Regions from separate parts of the Streptomyces sp. NPDC056160 genome, predicted to be linked through region 1. Evidence: riboswitches for the same ligand, from Rfam matches in the RefSeq annotation. Region 1 holds a riboswitch; each other region holds the start of a gene.

What was found. Region 1 has a riboswitch for thiamine pyrophosphate ahead of thiC (phosphomethylpyrimidine synthase ThiC). Riboswitches for the same ligand answer to the same signal wherever they lie in the genome.
Region 2: linked by a shared signal. The riboswitch ahead of thiO (glycine oxidase ThiO) and the one ahead of thiC (phosphomethylpyrimidine synthase ThiC) in region 1 are both predicted to bind thiamine pyrophosphate.
Region 3: linked by a shared signal. The riboswitch ahead of ACFC02_RS06890 (nuclear transport factor 2 family protein) and the one ahead of thiC (phosphomethylpyrimidine synthase ThiC) in region 1 are both predicted to bind thiamine pyrophosphate.

Annotation. Positions count from the first base shown of each region.
Region 1 is NZ_JBHJUW010000001.1:14,808-21,821, forward strand. It holds gene ACFC02_RS00095 (DUF5326 family protein) at 1-167, shown strand, start outside; gene ACFC02_RS00100 (IclR family transcriptional regulator) at 364-1,263, shown strand; gene ACFC02_RS00105 (SsgA family sporulation/cell division regulator) at 1,362-1,799, shown strand; gene ACFC02_RS00110 (YibE/F family protein) at 1,965-3,398, opposite strand; TPP riboswitch at 3,470-3,647, shown strand; gene thiC (phosphomethylpyrimidine synthase ThiC) at 3,640-5,445, shown strand; gene ACFC02_RS00120 (hypothetical protein) at 5,460-6,323, opposite strand; gene ACFC02_RS00125 (metallophosphoesterase) at 6,506-7,014, opposite strand, start outside.
Region 2 is NZ_JBHJUW010000038.1:50,988-58,001, reverse strand. It holds gene thiE (thiamine phosphate synthase) at 177-836, opposite strand; gene ACFC02_RS16685 (Rv2175c family DNA-binding protein) at 1,041-1,406, opposite strand; gene ACFC02_RS16680 (NAD(P)/FAD-dependent oxidoreductase) at 1,486-2,715, opposite strand; gene ACFC02_RS16675 (hypothetical protein) at 2,852-3,193, opposite strand; TPP riboswitch at 3,246-3,357, shown strand; gene thiO (glycine oxidase ThiO) at 3,355-4,521, shown strand; gene thiS (sulfur carrier protein ThiS) at 4,518-4,730, shown strand; gene ACFC02_RS16660 (thiazole synthase) at 4,734-5,528, shown strand; gene pknB (Stk1 family PASTA domain-containing Ser/Thr kinase) at 6,123-7,014, shown strand, end outside.
Region 3 is NZ_JBHJUW010000012.1:63,090-70,103, forward strand. It holds gene ACFC02_RS06880 (glycosyltransferase family 4 protein) at 1-1,146, opposite strand, end outside; gene ACFC02_RS06885 (TetR family transcriptional regulator) at 1,448-2,065, shown strand; TPP riboswitch at 2,155-2,331, shown strand; gene ACFC02_RS06890 (nuclear transport factor 2 family protein) at 2,380-2,835, shown strand; cobalamin riboswitch at 2,914-2,985, shown strand; gene ACFC02_RS06895 (prenyltransferase/squalene oxidase repeat-containing protein) at 3,117-4,367, shown strand; gene ACFC02_RS06900 (SCO2322 family protein) at 4,364-5,071, shown strand; gene ACFC02_RS06905 (energy-coupling factor transporter transmembrane protein EcfT) at 5,064-6,380, shown strand; gene ACFC02_RS06910 (ABC transporter ATP-binding protein) at 6,377-7,014, shown strand, end outside.

The DNA.
Region 1 (7,014 bases):
CGGTGCCGGTCATCGCCCTGGTCGTCTTCGGCAGCCTCATAGCGACGGTCGTCGGCTTCGTGATCGGTCTGCTCTTCAAGCTGCTGATCTTCGTCGCGCTGGTCGGCGGTCTGATCTACATCGTGCGGAAGTTCATGGCGGGTTCGTCGTCGCGCGGCGACTGGTGAGCCTTCCGGGACACCGGTGACCCGGGACGGGGAGCAGCGGTTCCCTCGGGGGAGGGAAGTTTTCCGGACAGTCCGCCTGGGAGCGGTGACAGGCCGATAAGGTCCGGGAATCGACGCGGGGGCCGGCCCCCGCGGGCAGCGTTCCCCCACCCGTGTCCCCAGCACGGGCTGCCCCCTCGCGCTACGGGAGTGACCCTTGGCCACGGTTGACACCGCCCCCGCAGGACCGCACGCGCCCCCGGCCCCGCGGGCACCGTCCGGTTCCACGGGACTCCCCGCCCAGCCGCGTTCCGCGCCGCGGGTGGAGCACCCCCACGTCGGCGTTCCGGAGCAGCCGCCCGCGTCGGCGGCGCAGACCCTCATCGGATCCGTGCAGCGCGCGATGCGCCTGCTGGAGACCGTCGCGGGGCACGAGCACGGCGCCCCCGCCAAGCAGCTCGCCCGCGAGACCGGCATCGCCCTCCCCACCGCCTACCACCTGCTGCGGACGCTGGTCCACGAGGGCTACCTCCACCGCGATCGGGGCCTGTTCTTCCTCGGTGAGGCGGCCGAACGCCTGAGCAGCAGCGGAGCGGCGCAGAAACGTCGCAGCACGGTCGTCGACTCGCTCGCACAATGGCGCGATCTGATCGGTGTGCCGGTGTACTACGCGATGTACCGGGACGGCGAGATCGAGGTCGTGTGTGTCTCCGACACCCCGGGCAATCCGGCTGTCCAGGAGTGGGCCGACTTCCGGGAGACCGGACACGCGCACGCGATCGGCCAGTGCCTGCTCTCGCAGCTGGACGAGAGCGCCCGCCGCGACCATCTGGCCCGCTACCCGGTGCGGTCCATCACTCCGTACACGGCCCGTGACGACCACACGATGCTGCGACGTCTGGAGCGGATGCCGCGAATGCAGCCGGTGACGGAACGTCAGGAGTACGCGCTGGGGACGGTCTGCGCGGCCGTTCCGATCACCGTGGGCACCATGGCCGCGACGATGGCGCTCTCGCTCCCTGCTCATCAGGCCGACCGGTTGCTGCCCGCGGCGCGCCAGTTGCAGTGCGAGGTGGGGCGGCGTGTCGGGTCTCTCGCGCTGGCTATCAGTATCTGAAAACTCACTCCTTGTGATCTGCCATATACGTTCAGCAAGATGCCACCAGTGTTATGGGGATCATTCCCGGCCAGTCGACGGCAGATGACGGGGTAGTGATGCGCGAGTCCGTACAGGCAGAGGTCATGATGAGCTTTCTCGTGTCCGAGGAGCTCTCCTTCCGCATTCCGGTGGAGTTGCGGTACGAGACCTGTGATCCCTATGCCGTACGGCTGACCTTCCATCTGCCCGGAGACGCCCCCGTCACCTGGGCGTTCGGGCGGGAACTGCTGGTGGACGGGGTCGGCAGACCGTGCGGGGACGGCGACGTGCGTATCGCGCCCGCCGAGTCCGACTCGCTTGCGGAGGTCCTGATCCGGCTTCAGGTCGGCGTCGACCGGGCGCTCTTCCGCTCCTCCACGGCTTCCCTGGTGGCGTTCCTCGACCGCACGGACAAACTGGTGCCGCTGGGCCAGGAAGGTGCTCTGGCCGACTTCGACGCGCATCTCGACGAGGCCCTGGACCGGATCCTGGCGGAAGAGCAGAGCGCGGGCTGAAGCGTTTCTGCAAGCGGGCGTGTGCTGTGGAGTAACGCTTCACCGCCCGGCCCGAGACACGAAGCCGGCCCGATCCGAGGCCTGAGGGGCGGCCCGAGGCCTGAGGCCCGGCCCGAGGAGCAGGCCGGGCCAGCCCTCAGCCCCTTCACCGTCCCCGGTGAGGCCTCATTGCTTGCGCCGTCTGCCCCGGCCACCGCGCGCGGGAGCGGGGAGCCCGGCCGCCGCCCGGTTCCGCACCGCCTCCGGGCGGTCGGCCGAGACGACGAGGGCCGCCAGGGCCGTGGTGACCGGCACCGAGGCGACCAGGCCGATCGAGCCCACGAGGGTGCGCACGATCTCCTCGGCGACGAGTTCACTGGTGGCGACGGTCCCCACGCTGCTCTGCGCGATGGAGAAGAGGAGCAGCAGCGGCAGCGCCGCGCCCGCGTACGCGAGGACCAGAGTGTTGACGACGGACGCGATGTGGTCGCGCCCGATGCGGATGCCGGCGCGGTACAGCCCGCGCCAGCCCATGGACGGGTTGGCCTCGTGCAGCTCCCAGATCGCCGACGTCTGGGTCACCGTCACGTCGTCGAGGACGCCGAGCGAGCCGATGATCACGCCGGCGAGGAGCAGGCCGCTCATGTCGATCGCCGGATAAAGACCGTGGATCAGGCCGGTGTCGTCGTCGGTGTTGCCCGTGAGCGCGGCCCAGCCGATGAACAGCGAACCCAGGACGCCGATCAGCACCAGGGAGATCAGCGTGCCGAGCACCGCCACCGAGGTCCGGGCGGACAGGCCGTGGCACATGTACAGCGCGATCAGCATGATCGCGCTCGACCCGACCACGGCCACGACCAGCGGGTTCGACCCTTGCAGGATCGCGGGCAGGATGAACAGGTCCAGCACCAGGAAGCTGATGGCCAGCGCTACCAGCGCCATGACGCCCCGCAGCCGCCCGACGACCACGACGGCGAGTGCGAAGATCCCGGCCAGCAGCGTCATGGGCAAACCCCGGCTCACGTCCGTGACCGAGTACTGCAGTTCCCGCGGCGCCGCGGGCTCGTAGGCGACCACGACCTTCTCGCCCTGGTGCAACTGCCGCGACTGGTCCGGCTGCACGATCTCGGTGAAGGTGCGCCCCTCGTCCTTGCCGGTGTCGACTCGGACCGTGGCCTTCTTGCAGGTCCCGGACGCCTGTGCCTGGGCAGAGGCGCCCTCGGCGGTGGAGGTGTCCCCGGTGGGTGTGTCACCGGAGGCGTTCACCGCCTTGCAGCTCACCGACACCACCACGGTGACCGTGGCCTGCTGCGTCTGCCGGTCGAATCCCACGCCGGTGCGCTCGTGCGCGGGGGCGCCGCCCGGCCAGAGCGCGACGAGGCCGACCACGACCGCGGCTGCGAAGGGAATCAGGATCGCGGCGATGACCTTGCGGAGGTGCTGGGAGACCGGGGCGGCGGGGCCGTGGCTGTGCCCGTGCCCGTGACTGTGCCCCTGCTCTGGACCGGGCCCGTGCCCCTGGCCGTGGGGACTGCCCTGCCCGGACGCATGTCCCTGCCCGGCCCCGGCGTCGGGGCGCGGTTCCGGCGGCGGCTGGGGGAACTGCTGTGTCGTGGTCACCGCCAGATCATCGCAAGAAGGGCAGGGGCCCACTGTTCACCGCGCCCCATATGACGCTAGCGTGGAGGCACCTTTGCACACGCGGGAGCTCGGAGCACCGGGCTGAGAGGGCGCTGACCTTCGTCTTCGCGATGTTTCACGTGGAACGAGAGACGTTCCCCGGGAACCGCCGCCGGACGGAAGCCGCTGCGTCGACCGCCGAACCTGTTACCGGGTAATGCCGGCGTAGGGAGTAGGTCTCATGACCAACAAGGACGCACGCACGCCTGCCTCCGCGCAGTTCTCCAGCGACGGGGAGCAGCCCGCTTCCCGCGACGAGGCCGGGGTGTCCATCGGCTGGCACAAGGCGTATGTCGAGGGCTCACGCCCCGATCTGCGGGTGCCGGTCCGCCAGGTGCACCTCACCAACGGGCAGTCGGTCACGCTCTACGACACTTCGGGCCCGTACACCGATCCGCTCGTCGACACCGATGTCCGCCGTGGCCTGTCGCCGCTGCGGGAGAACTGGATCATCGCCCGCGGCGATACCGAGGAGTACGCGGGTCGGCCGGTCCGTCCCGAGGACGACGGGATCAAGCACACCGCACCGCGCGGGGGCCTGCGCAACCTCGACGCGGTGTTCCCGGGCCGGCCGCGCCAGCCGCGGCGGGGCCGCGACGGGCAGGCCGTGACGCAACTGGCTTACGCCCGCCGGGGGGAGATCACACCGGAGATGGAGTTCGTGGCCGTCCGGGAGAACGTTTCGCCCGAGGTCGTCCGCGAGGAGATCGCGGCAGGCCGCGCGGTGCTCCCGGCCAACGTGAACCACCCTGAGATCGAACCGATGATCATCGGCAAGCGGTTCCTGGTGAAGGTCAACGCCAACATCGGCAACTCCGCGGTGACTTCCTCGATCGAGGAGGAGGTCGAGAAGATGACGTGGGCGACCCGCTGGGGTGCCGACACCGTCATGGACCTCTCCACCGGCCGCAACATCCACACGACGCGTGAATGGGTACTGCGCAACTCCCCCGTGCCCATCGGGACGGTGCCGCTCTACCAGGCCCTGGAAAAGGTCGACGGCAGGGCCGAGGAACTGACCTGGGAGGTCTACAAGGACACGGTCGTCGAGCAGGCCGAACAGGGCGTGGACTACATGACCGTCCACGCCGGCGTACGCCTCGCGTACGTGCCGCTGACCGCCAACCGCAAGACCGGCATCGTCTCGCGCGGCGGCTCGATCATGGCCGCCTGGTGCCTCGCGCACCACAAGGAGTCGTTCCTCTACGAGAACTTCGAGGAACTCTGCGAGATCCTCGCCGCCTACGACGTCACGTACTCCCTCGGTGACGGCCTCAGGCCGGGATCGATCGCGGACGCCAACGACGAGGCGCAGTTCGCTGAGTTGCGCACGCTCGGGGAACTCAACACGGTCGCCAAGCGTTTCCACGTACAGACGATGATCGAGGGCCCGGGCCACGTCCCGATGCACAAGATCAAGGAGAACATCGACCTTCAGCAGGAGATCTGTGATGAAGCTCCGTTCTATACGCTCGGACCGCTGACGACGGACGTCGCTCCGGCGTACGACCACATCACCTCCGGTATCGGTGCCGCCATGATCGCCTGGTGGGGCACGGCGATGCTCTGTTACGTCACGCCCAAGGAGCATCTGGGCCTGCCCAACCGCGACGACGTGAAGACCGGGGTCATCACCTACAAGATCGCCGCGCACGCGGCCGACCTCGCCAAGGGACACCCGGGCGCCCAGGAGTGGGACGACGCGCTCTCCGACGCCCGTTTCGAGTTCCGGTGGGAGGACCAGTTCAACCTGGCCCTCGACCCGGACACGGCACGGGAGTTCCACGACGAGACCCTCCCGGCGGAGCCCGCCAAGACGGCGCACTTCTGCTCGATGTGCGGGCCGAAGTTCTGTTCGATGAAGATCTCTCAGGACATCCGCCGGGAGCACGGCACCAGCCGGACCGAGATCGAGGAGGGCATGGCCCAGAAGTCGAAGGAGTTCGCCGCCGCGGGCAACCGGGTGTACCTGCCGCTCGCTGAGTGAGTTCGCCGCCGTGGTCACTCCGGCTGGTGTTCCGGTCCTCCGAAGTCCGGGCTGGTGAAGTCGGGGCTGGAGTAGCTGGGACGCGGGCCCGGGACACCGTCGCCCGGGCTGCTGAAGCCGGGACGGCCGTAGCCGAGGTGCGGCATGCGGCCGCCCGGTGCCGACGGGTCCGTCCGGTACGGCGTGACGGACCCGGAGGCCGCGAGGGCCTCGCGCAGGAACGGCAGGATGCCCCGTTCGAGCAGGGCCTCCTGCCAGGCGGCGCGGGCCTGGGCGAGCTCCCCGTCGAGTTCCCCGTACGGCGCGGTGCCCGGTGACGGGCGGTTGCGCAGCGCGGTGAGCAGCAGGCCCGCCCCGGCCGCCAGGATGGCGGCAGCGGTCACGGCGCCGAACACCCAGCCGACGGTGACCAGGCTCTGGGCGAAGGCCGGTGCGGGGTCGAGCATCTTCAGTATGTAGCCGACGAGGAGGAAGAGAGCGGCGGCGACGCCGGCGAGGACAGGGGCGAGGACCGCGACGACGGCGGCGGCGCCCGCACCGCTGGTCTCGACGGCCTCGCCGACGGTGGCCGCGAGTCCTGCCGCGGTTCCTGCGGACTCCGCGGTGCCGCTCTCGCGGACGGACGCGGGGACGGCCGGCGCGGGGCGGCGCAGGTCCTCGCGGACCTTCACGTAGTGGTGGTACTCGGTGGCCGCGGCGGCGGTGATCAGGGCCGTGGCGTCGAGTGCCATGGTGCGCAGTTGTTCGGTGTTGAGCCGCTGTCCGGCGGCGCCCGGTTCAAGGTGGTGCGGGGCGGAGCGCAGCGCCTCATCGAGGAGCCGCTCGTATTCCTGGCGGTCCTCGATCAGCAGGTGCTGCGGAACGCTGTTCATGTGCATCCCCCGATGCTCCGTAGGGCTTGGGGCTCGCATGACAGCGAGCCGTCGGGCAGAAACGGAGGGGAGCCTGCTACGGATAAACCGATGGTAGAGCCGTGACGGCGCGCGGTGACAGGGGGTTTCCACAAATTGCGCGCCGAGCCGTGGTCCGGCCCGCTGTCACAGGCCTGCTCGTCGAACGCTCAGATGTCCAGGGGCAGTTGCTGGACCAGCAGCTTTCCGGCCATGGTCACGCCGCCGTCCATGGCGATGGCGAGTCCGTCGGCGTAGACGTGCGGTCCTTCCACGAGCGGGCCTGTGGGCTCGTCGCCGTCCTCGGAACCGACCTCGCCCAGCAGATAGGGAATGGGGCTGTGGCCGTGGACGATGCGGGTGCCGCCGTACGTACCGAGCAGGGACCGTACGGCGTCGGCTCCGCCCTCGTCGCGGAAGGAGAAGCGCTTGGTGAACTTGCGGAACAGGTCCCAGCACTCGTCCGCGTCGTTGCGGGTGAGGGTCTCGCGGACGGTGTCGTTGACCGCTTCGATCGAGTCGCCGTAGTCGAGGTAGGAGGTGGTGTCGGAGTGCACGAGCAGATAGCCGTCGACCTCCTCGACCGCGTCGAGGCGGGCCATCCACTGCAGGTGGTGGTCCTGGAGGCGGTCCATGTCGGACTTCTGGCCGCCGTTGAGCAGCCAGGCGGCCTGGAAGG
Region 2 (7,014 bases), on a different contig from region 1:
AGCCAGGGTGTGGCGGTCCCCCAACCGGACGTTGGCGTTTTGCCCGATTTGCCGACTTGTTGTCCACTCCTTGGACAGTTCGCCCCATGGGCCGGCCGGACGGCCCGCACCGCCGGGAGGGCCTGATATGGCTCCCCGCCGAACGGCGGCCCCAAGTTCCCCTACCGCCGGGCCGGTCACGCCTGCCGCAGACGCTTCGCGAACTCCGCCGCCGCCGCGCCGGGGTCGCCGGCCTCGGTGATCGCCCGGACCACGACGACGCGCCGGGCGCCGGCCTCCAGCACCTGGTCCAGGTTGCCGAGGTCGATGCCGCCGATGGCGAACCAGGGCCGGTCGGTGCCGAGGGAGGCGGTGTGGCGGACCAGGTCGAGGCCCGGCGCGTGGCGGCCGGGCTTGGTCGGGGTGGGCCAGCAGGGGCCCGTGCAGAAGTAGTCGACGCCGTCCTGTACGGCCGCGGCGGCGGCCTCGGACTCGGCGTGGGTGGAGCGGCCGATCAGGACGTCGTCGCCGAGTATCGCGCGCGCCGCGGGGACGGGCAGGTCGCCCTGGCCCAGGTGCAGCACGTCCGCGCGGGCGGCGTGGGCGACGTCCGCGCGGTCGTTGACCGCGAGCAGTCTGCCGTGGCGGGCACAGGCGTCGGCGAACACCTCCAGGTGCGCCAGCTCCTCCCCGGCCTCCATGCCCTTGTCGCGCAGTTGCACGATGTCGACGCCGCCCGCGAGGACCGCGTCGAGGAACTCGGGCAGGTCGCCCCGGTCCCGGCGGGCGTCCGTGCACAGGTACAGGCGCGCGTCGGCCAGGCGGGCGCGGGCGGCGGCTGCGGCGGTGTCGGACATACGGGGTCCCCCCTGGGATCGGTTGCGGTGTGTCGATGGCGTACGGGCCACGGCCTTCGGAGGTCCGGGGGCGGTCTCGGGCCGGTCTCTGCCTGCCTCTGCCTGCCTCGGCCGGGAACGACCGCGGCCCGTACGCCGGACGGATGGTTCGGTCCGGGCGGCGGGCGGCCCGGACAGCGGGCCGCCCTGTCAGTGCGCCCGGGGTCAGACGGCGAGCGCCTGGGCGCGGCGCTTCACCTCCGTGCCGCGATTCTCGCTCAGGGCCTGGGCCGGGGTGCCGGGCAGGGTCGGGTCGGGGGTGAAGAGCCACTCGATCATCTCTTCGACCGTGAAGCCGTCGTCCCGCAGGAGCGTCAGGGTCCCGGACAGGCCCTTGACGACCTTGTCCTCGTCGATGAAGGCGGCGGGGACGTGCAGCGCGCGGTTCTCACCACGGCGTACGGCGATGAGCTGGCCCTCCTTGACCAGCTGCCGCACACGCGTCACCTCGACGCCGAGCTTCTCGGCGATGTCGGGCAGGGTCAGCCAGGCGGGGACGAGCGCATCGGTCTTCGCGTCAATCTCGGTCACGGAACCAAGCGTGCCATCTGCCACTGACACTCGGAAGCCGACCCCGCCCACCTGGGCGGAGGCCGTTCGGTGCGGTTCGCTAGGCGGCGGCCGCCTTCAGCGGCCGTGACGGGTCGGCCAGCAGCGCGGGATCCATCGCCGTGCCCGCCTCGATGAGCCGTCTGCCCTGCGCGAGATCCCGCGGCCGGCCTACCGCCAACAGGGCGACCAGGCGGCTGCCGCGCAGCCAGCAGACCGTCCAGGCGGGGCCGGAGGGGTCGCCGCGCCAGACGGTGGTGTCGGCCGAGGTGTGGTGTCCGGCGTACTGCACGAAGCGGCCGAACTGCTCGGACCAGAAGTACGGCACCGGGTCGTAGACGGCCGGGGTCAGGCCGATCACGTTGGCGGCGACCGTACGCGGTCCCTGGAGCGCGTTGTCCCAGTGGTGGACCAGCAGGCGCTCGCCGTACCGGCCCGACGGGAAGGAGGCGCAGTCGCCGACCGCGTACACGTCCGCCGCACCGGCGCGCAGGTGGTCGTCGGCGAGCACTTCTCCGCGCTCGCCCAGCTCGATGCCGGAGCCCGCCAGCCAGGCGGTCGCGGGGCGGGCGCCGATGCCGACGACGACAGCGCCCGCGGGCAGGCGTGCCCCGTCGTCGAGCACGACCGCGCCGGGCTCGACGCGCGCCACGCGCGCGTGGGTGCGCAGCTCGGTACCGCTGTCGGCGTACCAGGCGGTCATCGGGGCAGCCACTTCGGCGGGCAGGACGCCCGCCAGCGGCCGGTCGGCGGCCTCCACGACCGTCACGGCGCAGCCCGCCTCGCGCGCGGCCGTGGCGAACTCGGCGCCGATCCAGCCCGCGCCGACCACGACGACGTCGTGCTGCTCGGCGAGGACCGGCCGCAGCCGTTCGGCGTCGTCCAGGGTGCGCAGCAGGTGCACGCCCGGGACGTCCTCGGCGCCGGGCAGCCGCATCGGCTCCGCGCCCGTGGCGAGGACCAGCACGTCGTACGGGACGGGTCCCTCGGAGGTGTCGAGCACATGGGCTTCGGGACGGACGGCCAGGGCCTCGCAGCCGAGCCGCAGCTCCAGGCCGAGCGCCTCGAAGTCGACGTCGAAGGCGGACCCCTCGGCCTTGCCGAGCAGGACGGCCTTGGACAGCGGTGGCCGGTCGTAGGGCTGGTGGGGTTCGGCGCCGATCAGGACGACGGTGCCGGTGAAGCCCTGCTCGCGCAGGGCGACCGCGGTCTGCACGCCGGCCATGCCCGCGCCGACGACGACCACGCGCCGCGGCTGGGCGGTGCCCTGTTCCTGCGTCTGCTCGCTCACCTGATCACCATAGTCACCTGACGTTTTGTCAGTCAGGGGGCGTGCGGAGTGACGTGCTCCACAACGCCCGCCGCCGCCCCGTCCCCCGGGGCCACGCCCGTGAACGCCGCGGCCGCCGACGCCATGCCCGCGGACGTCACCCGCCCACCTGTTCCACCACGCTCGTGCCGCTCCCGGCCTGCGACTCCCACTCCCACGTCTCCTCCAGCCGCACCCGTCCGTCGGGGAGTTCGACCACCGTCGAGACGCAGTGCCCCGAGGATGTGGTGCCGTCGTGCTTGAGCTGGACGTACCGGAAGTCGAGCCGGTCGCCCGCCCGGGTGCCCACCAGATGACCGCGGACGACGTCACCGCCCGCGTACTCGGCCCAGATCTCACCGCCCCGCTCGTGGTAGGTGAAGCGGGTGCGGGTCCCCACCTGGCCGGGGGCCTGGTCGGCGACGGGGGCGAGGACGAGACCGTCCAGCGAGGGCGGCATACAGGAGGCTCCCTTACAAAAGCGCTGCTCCAGGGGCTAGGGTGGCCACCGTACAAGCACTCGCGGGAGCCCGGACGCACCGGGCTGAGAGGGAGGCTGGCGGCCTCCGACCGTACGAACCTGATCCGGGTCATGCCGGCGAAGGGAGGGGCTGGACGCCCATGTCGTTGCCACGTACGTCAGACGTCCTCGTCGTCGGGGGCGGGATCATCGGGCTCGTGACCGCCTGGCGCGCGGCCCGCAGCGGGCTGGCCACGGCCGTGGTGGATCCCGAGCCGGGCGGCGGTGCCGCGCAGGTGGCGGCCGGGATGCTGGCCGCCGTCACGGAACTGCACTACGGCGAGGAGACGCTGCTCGGGCTGAACCTGGCCTCGGCCCGCCGCTACCCGGACTTCGCGGCCGAGCTGACCGAGCTGACCGGCCTCGACCTCGGATACCGCAGGTGCGGGACGCTCGCCGTGGCGCTGGACGCCGACGACCGCGCCCACCTGCGGGAGCTGCACGCCCTGCAACAGCGCTCCGGCCTGGAGTCGGAATGGCTGTCGGGCCGTGAGTGCCGGCGCCTGGAGCCGATGCTGGCGCCGGGCGTGCGCGGCGGGCTCCGGGTGGACGGCGACCACCAGATCGACCCGCGGCGGCTGGCTGCCGCCCTGGTGGCCGCCTGCGAGCGCACCGGCGTCCTCTTCCACCGCACGTGGGCCGAGCGGCTCACCGTCGAGCGGGAGCGGGCCACGGGCTGCGTGCTGCGCGAAGGCACCGCGCTCGGCGCCGAGCAGGTGGTGCTGGCCGCCGGCAGCCTCAGCGGACGCCTCGCGGGGGTCCCGGACGAGCTGCTGCCGCCGGTGCGGCCGGTGAAGGGGCAGGTGCTGCGGCTGACCGTGCCGAAGCGGTACGCGCCGTTCCTGAGCCGCACGGTGCGGGCCGTGGTGCGCGGCGGCCACCTCTACCTGGTGCCGCGGCTCAGCGGCGAGCTGGTCGTCGGGGCCACCAGCGAGGAGCTGGGCTGGGACACCACGGTGACGGCGGGCGGCGTCTACGAGCTGCTGCGCGACGCGCACGAGCTGGTGCCCGGCATCACCGAGCTGCCGCTGACCGAGACCCGGGCCGGGCTGCGCCCCGGCTCCCCCGACAACGCGCCGCTGCTCGGCCCGACCGGTCTGGACGGGCTGCTCGTGGCGACCGGCCACTACCGCAACGGCGTGCTGCTCACGCCGGTCACCGGTGACGTCATGGCCCACGTGCTGACGACCGGCGAGCTGCCGGACGAGGCCCGCCCCTTCACCCCGCGGCGCTTTCGCGCCGCCGCCCTCACGGAGCAGTCCGCATGACCCTCCCCGTCCGCATCTCCGTCAACGGCGAGCCGCGCGAGTTCGCGCCCGGCACAGCCCTGGACACCGTCGTGCGGGCCCTGACCGCGGCGCCCTCCGGGGTGGCCGCCGCCCTCAACGAGACCGTCGTCCCGCGCGACCGGTGGCCCGCCACCGCCCTGACCGAGGGCGACCGCGTCGAGATCCTCACCGCCGTCCAAGGAGGCTGACCCATGGCCGACGACCCCTTCGTCCTCGGTGGTACGTCCTTCACGTCCCGGCTGATCATGGGCACCGGCGGGGCGCCCAGCCTGGACGTCCTCGAACGGTCGCTGGTGGCCTCCGGCACGGAGCTGACCACGGTCGCGATGCGCCGGGTGGACCCTTCCGTGCACGGCTCCGTGCTGTCCGTGCTGGAAGAGCTCGGCATCCGGGTGCTGCCCAACACCGCGGGCTGCTTCACGGCCGGCGAGGCGGTCCTCACCGCCCGCCTCGCCCGGGAGGCGCTCGGCACCGACCTGGTCAAACTGGAGGTCATCGCCGACGAGCGCACGCTGCTGCCCGACCCCATCGAACTGCTGGACGCGGCGGAGACGCTGGTCGACGACGGCTTCACGGTGCTGCCGTACACCAACGACGACCCCGTACTCGCCCGGAAGCTGGAGGACGTCGGCTGCGCCGCGATCATGCCGCTGGGCTCGCCGATCGGGTCCGGGCTCGGGATCCGCAACCCGCACAACTTCCAGCTGATCGTGGAGCACGCGCGCGTGCCGGTGATCCTGGACGCGGGCGCCGGCACGGCCTCGGACGCGGCGCTGGCCATGGAGCTGGGCTGCGCGGGCGTGATGCTCGCCTCGGCGGTGACGCGGGCGCAGGAACCGGCGCTCATGGCCGAGGCGATGCGGCACGCGGTGACGGCCGGCCGCCTGGCCCGGCTGGCGGGCCGCATCCCCCGGCGGCACTTCGCCCAGGCGTCCTCCCCGGCGGACGGCCTGGCCGACCTGGACCCGGAACGCCCGGCCTTCTGAAGCGGGGCGGGGCCGGCGTCCGAAATCCGGCCGGGCCCACGTGCGTACCCGGCCCGACCCCGTGTCCGAAGCCCGGCCGAGGGCACGTGGGCGACCGGAGCGAGCCCGCCCGCGCAACCGGGCCGAGCCCACGCGTGAAGACGGACGCGCCCCTGTCCGGAGCGCGGCCGGGGCGCGTCCGTACCCCGACCGAGCCCGCGCCCTGCCCAGCCGAGGGAGCGCGAGGTTCCGGAGCGAGCACACCTCGGAACGGGAGCGGTCCCGGGTCCGGAGCCCGGCCGAGGGAGCGCGAGGTCTCGGAGCGAGCACGCCCGCCGAACCGGGGGCCGAGCCCACGCACGAAGCCAGGCCGAGGCCACTGGGGGGCCCGGTGGGGCTCCCGCGGCCCCTGGTGGGCCACCCGTAGGCCCCCGGCCGGGCCGCCCGTGATCCCCGCCCGGGCCCCGCCCGTGACCCGGGCCGGGCCCGTGCGCCCCGTGTGAGCTCTCCGCTCGGCGCCCGCGCGCGTGGGAAGCGTCACAGCTCGGCTGCAGTCCCGGGGTGGGGGCCCGCTCGGCGGCTCGGGTGTCCGTGGCGGCTCGTAGACTCCCCTGCGTGGATACGACCCTTCAGGACCCTCTCGTCGGGCAGGTGCTCGACGGCCGGTATCGCGTCGACGCGCGGATCGCCGTCGGCGGGATGGCCACGGTCTACCGGGGCCTGGACACCCGCCTGGACCGCGTTCTCGCGCTCAAGGTGATGCACCCCGCGCTCGCGGCCGACGGTTCGTTCGTGGAGCGGTTCATACGGGAGGCCAAGTCGGTGGCCCGCCTGGACCACCCGAACGTGGTGCAGGTCTTCGACCAGGGCACCGACGGGTCGTACGTCTACCTGGCCATGGAGTACATCGCCGGCTGCACGCTGCGTGACGTGCTGCGCGAGCGCGGGGCGCTCCAGCCGCGGGCCGCGCTGGACATCCTGGAGCCGGTGCTCGCGGCGCTCGGTGCGGCGCACCGCGCCGGGTTCGTGCACCGGGACATGAAGCCGGAGAACGTCCTGATAGGGGACGACGGCCGGGTCAAGGTCGCCGACTTCGGACTGGTCCGGGCCGTGGACTCGGTCACCAGCACCACCGGCGCCGTCCTCGGGACCGTCTCCTACCTCGCCCCCGAGCAGATCAAGCAGGGCACCGCCGATCCCCGGGTCGACGTGTACGCGTGCGGTGTCGTGCTGTACGAGATGCTCACCGGTGGCAAGCCCCACCAGGGCGACAGCCCCGCCCAGGTGTTGTACCAGCACCTGCACGAGGACGTGCCGGCCCCCTCCGCCACCGTCCCCGGACTGCCGTTCGCGCTGGACGAGCTGGTCGCGGCGGCCACCGCGCGCACCCCGGACGTCCGCCCGCACGACGCCGTGGCGCTGCTCGCCCGGGTCCGCGAGGCCCGCGCGGCGCTCACCGCGCAGCAGCTGGACGCCCTGCCGCCGCAGGCCCGCAGCGCCGGGCACG
Region 3 (7,014 bases), on a different contig from region 1:
GCCCGGCGGCACCGCCAGGCAGGTCTCCCCGTCCCGCCCGGCGACCTCGGGGATGGCGCCGCCGGTCGTGGCGACCAGCGGTGTCCCGGTGGCCATCGCCTCGGCGGCCGGCAGCGAGAAGCCCTCGTAGAGCGACGGCACGCAGGCGACCTCGGCCGAGCGGACCAGGTCGACCAGTTCGGCGTCCGAGATGCCCTTGACGAACTGGACGGCGTCCTTCAGGCCGTAGCGCTCGACGGCCCGGGCGACCGGCCCCTCCGCGGGCTGCTTGCCGACGACGACCAGGTGCGCGCCGGGGTGTTCCGCGCGGACCTTCGCCAGTGCCTCCACGAGGAAGACGAGACCCTTGAGCGGTACGTCCGCGCTGGAGGTGGTCACGATCCGGCCCGGCACCTGCGGCACGGACGGGTCGGGTGAGAACAGGTCGGTGTCGGCGCCGATGTGGACGACGTGGATGCGGTCGGGCCGTACGCCGAGGTGGTCGACGATCTCCTGCCGGGACGTGCCGGAGACGGTGAGCAGGGACGGCAGGCGGCGCGCGACCCGCTTCTGCATCCGGGTGAAGGCGTACCAGCGCCGCACCGACCACTGCCGCTGGCGGGTCGTCGCGGCGTCCAGCTCCAGCTGTCGGTCCACGGTGATGGGGTGGTGGACGGTGGTGACCAGGGGGGCGCCGACGTCGCCGAGGAGGCCGTAGCCGAGGGTCTGGTTGTCGTGGACGACGTCGAACTCGCCGCGGCGGGCGCGCAGGTGGCGGCGGGCGCGCAGCGAGAAGGTCAGCGGCTCGGGGAAGCCGCCGGTCCACATGGTGGCGACCTCCAGCGCGTCGATCCAGTCGCGGTACTCGCCGCGCTTCGGGGTGCGGAAGGGGTCGGGCTGCCGGTAGAGGTCGAGGCTGGGCAGTTCGGTCAGGCGCAGCGTGCCGGCGTGGCCGTCGTCCTCGTCGAGGACGGGGTACGGCTGGGCGCCGATGACCTCGACGCGGTGGCCGAGGCGGGCCAGTTCGCGCGAGAGGTGGCGTACGTAGACGCCCTGGCCGCCGCAGAACGGGTTCCCCTTGTAGGTGAGGAGCGCGATCCTGAGCGCTCGGCCGCCGTCCTGGGCGGGGTCCGCCGGGGACCCGGCCCAACTGGCCTCAGCGGTCACTTAGGGCCCCCTTCTGACTGCACCGTCCCGCGAGATTACGCCGGGACGCTAATCTAGAACAAGTTTCAGACTTGATCGTCTTGATCGTTCAGGAGGGTTCGAATCTACCGGCAGGTAGCCGCGCTGTGAGCCGGGGAGCGGGTGATTCGCGCCACGGCTCGGGCCATGGCCTCGGCCGGGCTCTTCCCTGCGGCCTTGGCCGGGCGCTTCCCTGTTCCGGCCGCGGCCGGGCGCTCCACGGCCGGAGCCCTGCCACGCCGTCCGATCCCCCGCCCCCACCGACTGCCACGGAGCGCGACCCATGCCTGCGCAAGCCAGTACCTCCCGGTCGGACGCGCCGCCGCTCACCGAGCGGCAGGAGGCGCGCCGCCGCCGCATCCTGCGCGCGAGCGCGCAGCTGGCCTGCCGGGGCGGCTTCGACGCGGTGCAGATGCGGGAGGTGGCGGAGTCCTCGCAGGTGGCGCTCGGCACGCTGTACCGGTACTTCCCGTCCAAGGTGCACCTGCTGGTCGCCACGATGCGGGACCAGCTGGAGCGGCTGCACGGCACGCTGCGCAAGCGGCCACCGGCCGGTGACAGCGCGGCCGAGCGGGTGGCGGAGACGCTGATGCGCGCCTTCTTCGCGCTCCAGCGCGAGCCGGAGCTGGCGGACGCGATGGTGCGCGCCCTGACTTTCGCGGACCGCAGCGTGAGCCCCGAGGTCGACCAGGTCTCCCGGCAGACCACGGCGATCATCCTGGACGCGATGGGCCAGGACGACCCGAGCCCCGAGCAGCTCGCCGTCGTCCGGGTCGTCGAGCACACCTGGCTCTCGGCCCTGATCACCTGGCTCTCGGGCCGCGCGTCCATCGCGCAGGTCCAGGTCGACATCGAGACGGTGTGCCGGCTGATCGACCTGACCGGGGGCGAGCGCGAATAGCCGGTATGCCGATGTATGCGCGATCAGTCGGATTTTTCCGGCTTCAGGTATTGCGTCAGGCTGTGCGCGTTCTATTCTGGAAGGGCCTACGAGGCGAGTGAGGGAGTCCGACCGGAGTAGCCGACTTCCGCGAGACGCTACGGCATCCGCTGGGGCCGACGTCGACGGTAGGGCTGAGAGGCCGGAAGGTTCGCAGCAGAACCGGAAGGCGACCCCCATCACCTGATCCGGACCATACCGGCGAAGGGAACCCGTCTCGTAGGTTTTTCGCGCGCCCGCGCCCATGCGGCGGCTGCTATGCAGGGCCCATGGACATGGACCCTCTTGAGCGCCTCCGCGCCGAACACGCCTGCGAACGGCTGATCGTCGACTTCGTCCACCGCCTGGACCTGGGCGATCCTGCCTCCGTGGCCGAGCTGTTCGTCCCGGACGGGGTGTGGCAGTGGCCGCCGCCCGGGGACGGCAGGCGGGTGGAGGGGCGCGACGCCCTGCGGAGGTACTTCGGCTCCCGCCCGGCGGGCCGGCTCTCGCGCCGCGTGATGTCCAACGTCCTCGTCACGGTGGCCTCCGCGGACACGGCGACGGCCACCTCGTACTTCACCACCTACCGCGTCGACGGCCACGCCGCCGCCCACGGCATGGTGCCGCCCGACCCGCCCGTCCAGGTCGGTGACTACGCCGACGTCTTCCGCCGGACCGGCGAGGGTGACTGGCTGCTGGTCTCCCGGACCCTGCGCCTGCCGTTCGGCGGACCCACGCCCGAGCTGTAGCCGCGGGCCCGTGCAGCCGCCCCGCAGCCGCTCCCGGCCCGGCCGGTAGAGTGGCCCGGTCGTTTCACGCCTGTCCGGGGGGAAGCCGGTGCGAATCCGGCGCTGACCCGCAACCGTAGACCGCCCACGTGGCGGCGAGCCGGAATGCCCCGGGCGCGCGCGTGAGCGGCTCGCGTACGCCGGCAGCCCGCCGCCGTACGGCACCGTCGAGGGATACGGAGCCGAGCCGCCGGGGTGTCCCGTGCTGTCCGGCTCCCCGCAGGGAGAGGCTTCCGCCGATCATGAACATACGCCGCAGCGCAGCGGCCCTGGCCGCCGTCGCCGCCGTCGCCGTGATCGGTGTCCCGGCGCAGGCCGCCGTCGCCGACTCCGCCCCGTCCCCCTCCGCCTCCCCCGCGCTCCCGCCGGGGCTGTACGGCAGCACCGACCCGAAGTACGACGGTGTCTGGCGCCAGTCCCTCGCGCTGCTCGCGCAGCACACCGTGGGAGTGCGGCCCGCCGCGCGGGCCGTGGACTGGCTGGCCGGGCAGCAGTGCGCGAGCGGCGCGTTCGCGCCCTTCCGCGCCGACCCGTCCAAGGCGTGCGACGCCAAGACCGCCGTCGACTCCAACAGCACCGCCGCAGCCGTCCAGGCGCTCGCCGTGCTCGGCGGCCACGACGCCGTGACCGGCAAGGCCGTCTCCTGGCTGAAGTCCGTGCAGAACAAGGACGGCGGCTGGGGCTACACGCCCGGCGGGCCCAGCGACGCCAACTCGACCTCGGTCGTCGTCGGCGCCCTCGCCGCCGTGGGCGAGAAGCCCGCCTCCGTCGTCAAGGACGGCAAGTCCCCCTACGACGCCCTGCTGAAGCTGGCCCTGCCGTGCACGGGTGACGGCGCGGGTGCGTTCGCCTACCAGCCGGACAAGCACGGCAAGCTCGCGGCCAACGCGGACGCGACCGCCGCCGGTGTGGTCGGCGCGCTCGGTCAGGGACTGGCCGCCACACCGCAGGGGAAGACGGGCGACGCGGCCCGCTGCACCGACACCGGTGCCGCCACCCCCGCGCGGGCCGCCGCGGGCGGCGCCGCCTACCTCGCGCACGCCGTCGCCAAGGACGGCCACCTCACCTCCGCGCTCCCCGGCGCCACCGCCCAGCCCGACTACGGCAACACCGCAGACGCGGTCGTCGCGCTCGCCGCGCAGGGCGGTGCCGGGCAGGCGCACAAGCCGCTGGAGTGGCTGGAGAAGAACGCCGGGACCTGGGCGGCCCAGAGCGGCCCGGCCGCGTACGCCCAGCTGATCTTCGCCGCCCACGCCACCGGCACCGACCCGCGCGCCTTCGGCGGCCTCGACCTGGTCAAGGCACTGAACGCGACCGGCCCGGCGCCGCAGCAGGCCGCGACGGGCAGCACGAGCGGCGACGCGACGGAGCGGAGCGACAACTCCTCGCACACCGCCTGGTGGATCGTCGGCGGGGTCTGCCTGGTCGTCGTCCTCGGTGCCGTCGCCTGGCTGGGCATGCGCGGCAGCCGTGCCAAGAGGCAGCAGCCGTGATACGCCGCCGCCTGAGCGCCCTGCCGGGCACGTCCCTGCTGTCCGCGCTGCTCCTGGCCGCCGTCGTCCTGCTGTCGGCGGCCGTCAGCCCGGCCCAGGCGGCCGGGTACCGCTACTGGTCCTTCTGGGACCGCGACGGCGGCAGCTGGACGTACGCCACGCAGGGGCCGTCCACGGCCCGGCCCGCCGACGGTGACGTGCAGGGTTTCCGCTTCGCGGTGAGCCAGGACTCGAAGGACGCGGCCAAGCCTCGCGGGACGGCGGACTTCGCGGCCATCTGCTCCGGCACCCCGGCGCGGGGCGGCAGCAAGCGCGTCGCGCTGGTCCTCGACTTCGGCGCCCAGGCCGACGCGCCCTCCGGCGAGACCCCGCCCGCCCCGCGCACGGCCTGCGCCCGCGTGCCCTCCGACGCCACCACGGCCGAGGCCCTCGCGGCCGTCGCCAAGCCCCTGCGGTACGACACCAACGCGTTGCTGTGCGCGATCTCCGGATACCCGCGCCAGGGCTGCGGCGAGCAGGTCGCGGCGGACGGCGGCGCGAAGGCCCCGGGCAGCGAACCGCCCCCGGACACGGCCGGCACTGCCGGCACGGCCGCCAGGAACGGCGACGGCGGCCCGTCCGTCGGCCTCATCGCGGGCGGCGCCCTGGTCGTCGTCCTCGCCGGGGCGGCCCTCTGGCAGGCCCGGCGGCGCAGGAATGCGTGACGGGGCCGGGGCCGGTGGTGCGGGCGCCCGCCGGTCCGGTCCGCGCGTCCACCGGACCGGCCCCCGCACGCGCCGGCCCGGCCCGGACGCCCACCTGGCCGGTCCGGGCGCCCAGTTGGCCGGCCCCAGCGGCCACTTGGACGGCCCGCGCGCCCACCTGGCCGGTCCGCGCGTCCACCGCTCCGGACCCGGTGTGCACGCGGGGGCCTGGTGGCTGTGGGCGCTGGCCCTCGGCACCGGCGCCACCCGCACCACCAACCCGCTCCTGCTCGCCCTGCTCCTCGCGGTCTCCGGCTACGTCGTGGTCACGTGCCGTCCGAACACCCCCTCGGCCCGCTCCTACAGCGCCTTCCTGCGGCTGGCGCTCGCCGTCCTGGCCGTCCGGCTGTTCTTCACCGTGGTCCTCGGCTCGCCCATCCCCGGCACGCACGTGCTCGTCACCCTCCCCGAAGTCCCGCTGCCGCACTGGGCGCAGGGCATCCGGCTGGGCGGCCGGGTCACGGCCGAGGGACTGCTGTTCGCCCTCTACGACGGCCTGAAGCTGGCCGCGCTGCTGATCTGCGTGGGCGCCGCCAACGCGCTGGCCGCACCGGCCCGGCTGCTCAAGTCCCTGCCCGGTGCGCTCTACGAGACGGGCGTGGCCGTCGTCGTCGCGCTCACGTTCGCCCCGCACCTGGTGGCCGACGGCCGCAGGCTGCGGGCCGCCCGCAGGCTGCGCGGCCGGCCCGACCGGGGCGTGCGCGGCCTGCTGCACGTGGGACTGCCGGTCCTGGAGGGCGCTTTGGAGCGTTCGGTGGCGCTCGCCGCCGCGATGGACGCCCGCGGCTACGGCCGCACCGCCGAGGTCGTGCCCGCCGTGCGCCGCACCACCGCCGCCCTCACCCTGGGCGGCCTGCTCGGGGTCTGCGCGGGAACGTACGGGCTGCTCACCGCCGAGGGCGGCAGCTACGGGCTGCCGGTGCTGCTGGCCGGGCTCGCCGCCGCGCTCGCCGGGCTCTGGCTGGGCGGCCGGCGCTCGGTGCGCACCCGCTACCGCCCCGACACCTGGAACCCCCGCTCCTGCCTGGTGGCCGGCTCGGGCGTGGCCGTGGCTGCACTGCTGACGCTGGCCGCCGCCCGCGACCCGGAGGCCCTGCACCCGGGTGTGGTGCCGCTTGTCGCCCCCACCCTGCCGGTGTGGCCCGCGGCGGCCGTGCTGCTGGGCCTGGTCCCCGCGTTCGTGGCACCCTCGGGTCCCTCCGCACGCCAGAACGCCCCCAAGGACCCCCTCGGGGATTCCCGCAAGGGTTCATGCAAGGAGTCGTCGTGATCCGTTTCGAGGACGTCTCCGTGACGTACGACGGCGCTGCCGAACCCACCGTCAGCGCCGTCGACTTCGAGGTGCCCGAGGGCGAACTCGTCCTCCTCGTCGGCCCGTCCGGGGTCGGCAAGTCCACCGTGCTGGGCGCGGTGAGCGGGCTCGTGCCGCACTTCACCGGCGGCACCCTGCGCGGCCGGGTCACCGTGGCCGGCCGCGACACCCGCACCCACAAACCGCGCGAACTGGCCGACGTCGTCGGCACGGTCGGGCAGGACCCGCTGTCCCACTTCGTCACCGACACGGTGGAGGACGAACTCGCCTACGGCATGGAGTCGCTGGGCCTCGCCCCGGCCGTCATGCGGCGCCGGGTGGAGGAGACCCTGGACCTGCTGGGCCTGGCCGCCCTGCGGGACCGTCCGATCGCCACGCTCTCCGGCGGCCAGCAGCAGCGGGTCGCGATCGGCTCGGTGCTCACCCCGCACCCGAAGGTCCTCGTCCTGGACGAGCCGACCTCCGCCCTCGACCCGGCCGCCGCCGAGGAGGTCCTCGCCGTCCTCCAGCGCCTCGTGCACGACCTCGGCACGACCGTCCTCATGGCCGAGCACCGCCTGGAACGGGTCGTGCAGTACGCCGACCAGGTCGT